2 regions of the Colwellia sp. 6M3 genome follow, and region 2 is predicted to be linked to the other one. Evidence: riboswitches for the same ligand, from Rfam matches in the RefSeq annotation. Region 2 holds a riboswitch; the other holds the start of a gene.

Region 1 (4,445 bases), on a different contig from region 2:
GAATCTAGAGACAGCACTAAACGTTATAATAAATTTAATGTTAGCGATTTAAACACAGTTACCGATGCATTCAATTGGACAGCTTACCTTGAAGCACAAGGTGTTCCAGCTCAGAAAGACCTTATTATTAACCAACCTTCATTTGTTACAGGTTTTGGTGAAACTTTCGCAGCAACCTCATTAGCTGATTGGCAAACTTATTTAACTTTCCATACGCTTAGCAATTTTGCTGACTCGCTCACTACCGCTTTAGGCGATGAAAACTTTGACTTTTATTCAAAGCAATTAAGTGGTCGTGAAGAACAACGCCCAATGTGGAAACGTGGTGTTTCAGTGGTTAATGGTAACTTAGGTGAAGTTATCGGTAAGGTTTATGTTGGCCGTCACTTTAAACCTGAAGCAAAAACCCGCATGACAATATTAGTGGAAAACTTACGTGGTGCTTATGGCGCAAGTATTGATGATCTTGAGTGGATGTCAGAAGCGACTAAAAAAGCAGCACATGTTAAGTTAGCGAGTTTTGATCCAAAAATAGGTTACCCTGATAAATGGGAAGATTATTCTGCGCTTGTCATTAAAAGTGATGACCTCGTTGGCAACAAAATGCGCTCAGGCACTGTATCACATAACAAAAAGCTTGCTAAATTAGGCGGCCCAATTGATCGTCAAGAATGGGGCATGACACCGCAAACAGTTAATGCATATTACAACCCAACTAAAAATGAAATCGTATTCCCTGCTGCAATTTTACAACCACCATTTTTTAACTTGGCCGCAGACGACGCTGTAAACTATGGCGGTATTGGCGCGGTTATCGGTCATGAAATGGGCCACGGTTTTGACGACCAAGGTAGTAAATACGATGGTGACGGTAACATGCGTAATTGGTGGACTGAAGAAGATTTAGCCGCCTTTAAAGTACGCACTGATAACTTAGTTGCCCAATACAGTGATTATGCGGTATTTGATGATTTAAACGTAAACGGCGAACTTACTTTAGGCGAAAACATTGGTGATTTATCTGGTGTTACCATCGCTTATAAAGCTTACAAAGCGTCATTAAATGGTAAAGAAGCACCGGTAATTGATGGCTTAACTGGTGAGCAACGTTTCTTTATGGGCTATGCGCAAGTATGGCGTGGAAAAATGGTTGAAAAATCATTACGTAATCGCGTGGCAACCGACCCACATTCACCTGCAGAATTTCGTGCTTTAGGCTCACTGTCAAATATGCCTGAATTTTATCGCGCATTTGACGTAAAAAAAGGTGATGCTATGTATATTGCCCCTGAGAAGCGCGTTAAAATTTGGTAGTATCTAAAAGTTAGTACTACAAAACCATAAGGAGCTTCGGCTCCTTTTTTATGCTTGCTAATAACAGACTCTACCGTCAGTACAAGGTTTTCATTGTAAAGCAGTGTAGTTAACCGTAAAATTGACACTTATAAACGATATTTTTAGCCTCATCTTTTATCCTGATTTTGGCTAATTCATAGGGAACACGGTTAAAGCCGTGACTGTACCCGCAACTGTAAATAACTTCATTTTAATAGTTATAAGTCAGGACACCTAATATCAACATTTTTATATAAAACTTATAACACCGTGCGGGAATACACGTGAGTTACACTGTCTACAAGACACTTGTTTCCTATTGCCTCACCTTAATTACGTTATTCAATATATTAGCTTTTGAATTCATCAGCTTGTTATCACTTTTAGGCAATAATGAAAATATACTGCTTTTACCTTGTTAAAAACAATATCCACCTAGTTATCCATAAACTGGGCTGCCTTTAATGCCAACTTTACTCAGTGTCGAATCTGTATCTTGGTCTGTTGATAAACACATAATTCTCAATAACATTTCGTTTGACGTTAATCGCGGCGATATTATCGGTATTATCGGTCCTAATGGCGCGGGGAAAACCACGCTATTAAAGTGCTTACTCAATCATTATAAAAATTGGCACGGCAGCATTAAACTTAAAAATAAAGCACTAAGCCAATATAAACCTAATGAGTTAGCGCAAACATTTGCTCTAGTCGTACAAAACGCTCCCCCTATATTTGATTTAAAAGTTTACGATGTGGTAAGAATGGGTTTACTACCATATAAAACCTTATTTGCTCGCGACAACGATGCAGATAAAGAAAACATTATGCTCGCATTAGAAAAGGTAGGTTTGGCATGCAGCCAAGCTAAATTTTTCAACACCTTATCCGGCGGTGAACAACAACGGGTATTAATTGCTAAAGCTCTAGTCCAAAAAGCAAAAATATTAGTACTTGATGAGCCCACTAATCACTTAGATATTTTCTATCAGCACCAAATATTACAATTGGTTAAAGCATTAAATATTACCGTTATTATGACTATTCATGACCTCAATCTTGCCGCTCATTATTGCAATAGATTACTTTTGTTAGATAAGGGCAACCTAGTCAGCGATAATACTGTCGACCAAGTGTTAAAACCTGAATTACTTACCAAAGTTTTTGGACTACCTTGTTATCGAGACGATGCTCAACATTATGATGTGCCTAGGGTTTACTTTTATCCCGCAACCGATATTGCAACAGATAAACAACCGACTCTTAAGCCAAGCATTTTACATAACAATGAAGGCGAATTATCTTGAGTATTATTCGTGCGCTTAAAGGCAAAAACACTTGGATTTTTTCTGCGCTAATAGTTTTTACTATTTTAACCGTTATTGTATCGATTACTTACGGTCCAGCGACTATTACTCGGGCTGATATATTTCAATGTGTGATGTATGAATGTGCCTCACCTATGCACGACATGGTCATTTGGCAAATACGTATTCCCCGAGTTTTAGTAGGATTAGTTGCCGGAATGGGTTTAGCTTGCGCTGGTGCAATTTTGCAAAATGTGACACGTAATCCGCTTGCCGACCCTTACTTATTTGGCATTATTTCTGGCGCAGGTTTAGGGGCTACCATAGCGACATTCACCTTAGGTGATCAACAATCGCTAGCGCTACCGTTAGCCGCTTTTCTTGGCGCGTTATTTTCCGTGGTGATCGTTTTTGGTATAGCGACTTTACTACGCAATATGAATCACTTATTACTCACAGGTGTAGCGGTTTCCTTTATGCTGGGTTCTATCAGTCATTTTATTCTTTACCTTGGCGACCCCTTTGCTACCAATCGTGTTATTTTTTGGTTAATGGGCAGTTTGGCACGTGTTGAAATGTTTCACTTTTATTTAATTGGCGCCATGGTATTACTCACTTTATTGACCATTTTTGCCTTACACCGACAAATAGATGCCCTACTACTTGGCGATGAAAGCGCTGCAAGTCTTGGTGTTAACATTGATAAACTACGTTTAATATTATTAGCTTTATGTGCCGCAGTTACCGCTACCATTGTTGCTTATTGTGGTGGTATCGGTTTTGTGGGCTTAATGATCCCACACATTGTTAGGCAATTAGTTGGCGTCACCACTATGCCGCTTATTATTGGTTCTGCCTTAGTCGGTGGTTGCTTTTTAGTATGGGTTGATGTTGCAGCACGCAGTGCGTTTAGTAATGTTGAAATTCCCATTGGTATTATTACCTCCGCCATCGGCAGTATTTTCTTTTTAGCGATTATGTATCGCACGCGTAAAACAGGATAACTTACATGACTACAGAAACAGATAAAACTCAAAAACACCAAGCTCGCATGCAACGTATTAAAGAAAAAGTTGATGCTCGTATTGATTCAGCTCAAGAAGAACGTGGCTTATTAATTGTTATTACCGGCAATGGTAAAGGCAAGTCAACCTCTGGATTTGGCACATTAGCACGTGCTGTTGGTCATGGTTATAAGGCCGCAGCATTACAGTTTATTAAAGGAGACTGGGCTTGTGGTGAACGTAATTTATTAGAAAATAATGGTGTCGAATTTCATGTAATGGCGACAGGCTTTACTTGGGACACCCAAGATAAATCTAAAGATATTGCTGCGGCAGTAAAAGTTTGGCACGAAGCAAAACGATTATTACAAGATGACAGTGTCGATGTCGTTTTACTTGATGAACTTACCTACATGTTATCCTACAAGTATTTAGATTTAGAAGAAGTTATTGAAGCTATTGTTAATCGTCCCGCTATGCAACATGTCATCATTACCGGACGTGCATGTCATCGAAGTATTATTGAGCTTGCAGATACGGTTAGTGAAGTTCAACCGCTTAAGCATGCTTTTGATAATGGCATAAAAGCACAAAAAGGTATTGACTGGTAGTTTAACTGGTTAAAGCATTACAATGGAATTTTTATGAAATTAACGCAGTTTTTCTGTTTAGCAATTATCGCTATATTGACTACGACAAGTGCACAAGCAAATAATGTCGATGATAAACTTATATCGGTTATTGAAACACCTAAACCCAAAATAATAGCGCTCTCTCCGCACATTGTTGAAATGCTATT
Region 2 (4,445 bases):
GAATAAGTTGTTGGCACTGAAAGTCACGCGATGCTTGCCTTCTTTCCAATAGACCAATAGGTCAGACACTGTGCGGTTGGCTGGATTACCATTACCTAAGTGACTGTCGTCATTTTGAAACCTGTTAATAAGGTTGAAGTACAAATCTTTGTCTTGGCTAGTTTTAAATGATAGCTGCCATGCTTTATTGACTTGATATTTTAGCGAGGCACTGTATTGCTGATGATAAATGCCGGGTATCTTATTTTGATTAAAGGCGACAAATTCAGATTTAATTTCACTGTCAATTAAGTTCACTTGAAATGATAAAGACAAAGGTGCAAATAATTGATAATTCAGTTGTGCTTCAAAGCCCATTAAATCGGCGTCGCTAACGTTTCTGTAACTGCCAACATTACTTGAATTAAAAATGGCAACAATAGAGTTTTCTAATGTTTGTTGATAAATCGAAGATGATATAGACAGGGTTTTATTTTGATATTGCCCGCCAATTGAAAGCGTAACAGCTTCTTCAGGTAACAAGTCATCATTACCTTTGAAAGAGCCGCGATCACCAAAAAGCTCATATAGGGTCGGAGTTCTTACACCGTCACTAACATTCGCCGTAATTTTAAAATTTTCTTGTTTAACGCTTAAACCTAATTCAGTGGTTAAATAATTTTCATCATTTTTCAGCTTCTCGGCGTCAGGCTGATTAAGGGCAGAATTTACGTTTTTCTCATGTAAATTACTGATCAATACATAGGCTTCTAATGGTAATGAAATTGGTTGCCACTCTAAGCGAGAACCTAAGTTGGTTTGTTGTTGCTCGGCTGAAATATCACATGAGCCAATACCATTACATTGAGTAGGTTGACCATTATGTTGACTGATAGATGTAAATTTTTGTTTATTAAAACTAATAAAAGGGGTTAAGTTAAAATTTTGCCAAGTTAGTAAAGGTTTTAATCCTACATGGTATTTTTTAGTTTCATAATCACTGATATCGAACATTACAGAATCAGGACTTGAAATATAACGCTCGTTTTTGTCTTCAGCGTAAGCCTCTACTTCGATTGAATCTAACCAAGATGAATTACTTAACCAGTGATGCTGATAACTGTAGCGAGTACTGTCTGAGCTTAATTCTGAACTGTTTTCTGGGGAATTATTGCGATAGTTAGGTAGTGACTTTTCTTGATCATTGTATTGTACATTCAACCTAATTTGATGCTGGCCCAGTTGAATAATGTCATTAATGAAAAATGTTTTTTTAGTGAATTCATTATTTCTTAATGCTTGCTCATCTGATTTTGTACTATCTTCAAAGCTTTGAGGTACAAGAAAATCGTAGTCATTATCACTATTTATATAATGGCCACCAAATGAAAGGCTTTGAGTTTTAAATACTTTATTAAATAATATGTTAGCTTCACGGTAACCAAATGATCCAGTGGCTAGCGTTAATTTCGCCGTGTCTTGTGTTGGGCTATAAGTGTTAATGCGAATAACGCCACCAATGGGGGTTGCGCCGGTGCCAATAGCTTGGTTTTTACTAATTTCAATACTTTGAATTTGCTCGGTTGGTATTTGGTTTAAATCAAAACCACCGAATTGACTGTCATTAATTAATTGGCCATCGATATAGAGTTGTATTTGCTTACTACTTGAGCCTCGAATAGAGACAGAAACGGGGTTACCAATACCACTTATCTGACGAATTTGAATACCATTAACCGTTTGTAAAATATCGGCAAGTGTTTGCGATGAATGAACAAAGCTTTCTCGTTGTAGAACCTGATAATTTGGTGAATTGAAACTTTGTTCGTTCACCACTTCAATAACTTCAAGCTCTTGATTTAAAGGTGTTTCTACTTGTGCGGAAACGGGTGATACCACAAAGATAGTTATAAATAGATATCGTAAACGAGAGAACATGAATACCTCAAAAGTTTTTGAGGGGCGTACGGAAGGCTACAGACGGTTTAGCAAAACTGTTGCTAATGTCGATATATTTCCGAAGCGCCCACCGCACTGCAAATAATTCTATGTTGTTTAGGCCGGTCTCCGGGCTTAACTTTGCAAAACAAAGTATTACCGTTGCGGGGGCAGCATTAGAATTATGCATAAAGCATGTCACTAACTTCCCGATTATCTCTTTATTTTTAACGTTGTTAACGTATAAATATCGAGCACCTAAGCAATTTTGAGCGGCAATTCTGACCCCATTACTATGGCTTGTCAACTGTTAGCATTATTAATCTACAAGCTTATAGATTTGATAATTTAAGTGCTCGTACAGTTTATTTGTTGGAGCTTGCAGTATGTCCTGCAAGTACTACATCTGTTTATAAAGCTACATGGTGGTAATGGAATTAAAACCAATGTAATTGGTATTTTTCTCTATTAAATTATCTGTGCTGTATGAGATTATAATAGGTGAGACGATATTATATTAGCTTATATCCTTGTTGGTTATATTTGGGTGTATATCCAATAGCGGATTAATACTGCTCAACTTCTAAGTTTATCAAGCACTCTAAAATCCATATTCAAGAAAAAACGGGTAATTTACTCGGCGGCAATTATTCATAGGTCAATTAAACTTAAAATCAGTTTTTTAACACTATTTCCATCAATAAAGCCTCATGCTGACAAAACAACTGATACAAATGTAATTGGTTCTTTGCTCTAACTAAATTATGTGTGGCGTATGATGTTTTGAAGTAAGTGTCGCCATTTAAAAAATCTGTTAAAAACCGAATGCTCAGCATAAAAGGCATTAATTTTATGCCTTGTATTAAGCTGCTTTGCTCAGACTCGCTTAACGAGCCTTTAAAGCCGGCAATGTAGGCTTCTGTTATTGCACCTAGCATGTCAAAATTAATCACCATTTTATCTAATTCAGCACTGTCTTCAGCAATTGATACACAACAAGTTCGTACCATGTCGCCAAAATCATGCATTAAATAGCCTGCCATGCAGGTGTCTAAATCAATTACTGCTATTGGTTTGTTGGTGGCTTCGCTAAAAAGTAAGTTATTAATTTTTGTATCGTTGTGCGTAACATGTAAAGGCAATGCTGCGGTTGTATTGGCGATGTTTTTGATAAAGTCTTGTTGAGATTCAATAACTTTAAGTTGTGCTTTGGCAGATAGTAGTAACGGCTCAGAGGTGTTCTCTATTGCCTGATGCAGTTGCTCTATTCGCATTGCTAAATCATGAAACTGCGGAATAATATCCGCTAATTTTTCACTGTTAAAGTCGCTTAATGCCGCGGTAAATTGTGCGAAGGCACTGGCAACAGAACTGGCTTGTTCGACGTTAGCGATAGACTCTAAGGTGTAGCATTGGGGAATATAATGTAGGCTGCGCCAGTATTGCCCTTGTACTTTGACATGGTTGCTATTATCAATATTTCGACGTTGGAAAACAGGCGTTAACGGATAACTATTATTTTCATACTTAATTTGTAAGTGAGCGCTGATCAAATCTGCATTGTCAGTGACTTGCTGCGGTGTTTTAAACACTTGTTGATTTAAACACTGTAAAACAAACTTTTGATCAGCCGACTGCACTAAAAAGGTGTTGTTAATAAGCCCGTTACCAAGCCGTGATATCTTGCAATCTTCTAGCGTAAACCCAAATTGCGGTAACACTAAGGCTAATATTTTATCAGGTGTGACGTGAGGCATATATTGTTATTAATTTAGTTAAGTATGACGCCATTAATGCGCCCTGTAATACAGTTATGTTAAGGCAAGGGCTTTAATAAATAAAGTGCTCATTAGCGTATTAACCTTAAGCCAAATCTTAAACCAAACCATAAAACCAAATCACTTTAGCCATTCGAAGGTTAATGCGTATATGCATGCTTGCGAGCTAAGCGTTTTAAATTATTCATGGTCTTCGACGATGAAGTATAAGCCAGCACAATTTCTCGAGTAAGTTGTAAGCCTACTATGGGCCTAAATACGACGTCACTTTGTTTCATAATTTCACTGTGTGCAGGTAAAAATGCACATCCTAAACCTGCATGAATTAAACCCAGGGCATAATCTATGGTGGTTATTTTTGCTCTAATGTCGAGGCTAATACCGGCTAACGCTAAGGTATCGTGTAAATTGTTCCAAGCGCTACAAGGTGTGCGCTGAATAAAAGGTAAGCCATCTAATTGCGAGAGCGAAACAGTTTCATTGAGTGCTAAAACGTGATCATAAGGGAGAGCTAACAAGTAGTCTTCTTGCCACATATCAATAAATGATTCATTTTCATGTAACTCGTCTTTTAGAATAATACGCGCATCAACTTGATCTGTGTGTGGTACCAAAGTGAGTTCGACTAACGGGTTATCTGCGGTGAAGTCTTTTAACAATAAACTCATGCGCTCAACACCTAAACCTCTAGTAACACCTAAATTAAAGGGCTGTTTATTTGTTTTTTCAGAGAAAATGTTTTTTATTGCT

Evidence for each region. Region 2 has a riboswitch for cobalamin ahead of H4J50_RS02555 (TonB-dependent receptor). Riboswitches for the same ligand answer to the same signal wherever they lie in the genome.
Region 1: linked by a shared signal. The riboswitch ahead of H4J50_RS02140 (ABC transporter ATP-binding protein) and the one ahead of H4J50_RS02555 (TonB-dependent receptor) in region 2 are both predicted to bind cobalamin.

The regions. Positions count from the first base shown of each region.
Region 1 is NZ_JACGWF010000005.1:16,132-20,576, forward strand. Features, by position in the region: gene H4J50_RS02135 (M13 family metallopeptidase) at 1-1,314, shown strand, start outside; cobalamin riboswitch at 1,450-1,592, shown strand; gene H4J50_RS02140 (ABC transporter ATP-binding protein) at 1,800-2,642, shown strand; gene H4J50_RS02145 (iron ABC transporter permease) at 2,645-3,646, shown strand; gene cobO (cob(I)yrinic acid a,c-diamide adenosyltransferase) at 3,652-4,257, shown strand; gene H4J50_RS02155 (cobalamin-binding protein) at 4,291-4,445, shown strand, end outside.
Region 2 is NZ_JACGWF010000006.1:19,866-24,310, forward strand. Features, by position in the region: gene H4J50_RS02555 (TonB-dependent receptor) at 1-1,917, opposite strand, end outside; cobalamin riboswitch at 2,020-2,194, opposite strand; gene H4J50_RS02560 (phosphotransferase enzyme family protein) at 2,592-3,674, opposite strand; gene H4J50_RS02565 (LysR family transcriptional regulator) at 3,836-4,445, opposite strand, start outside.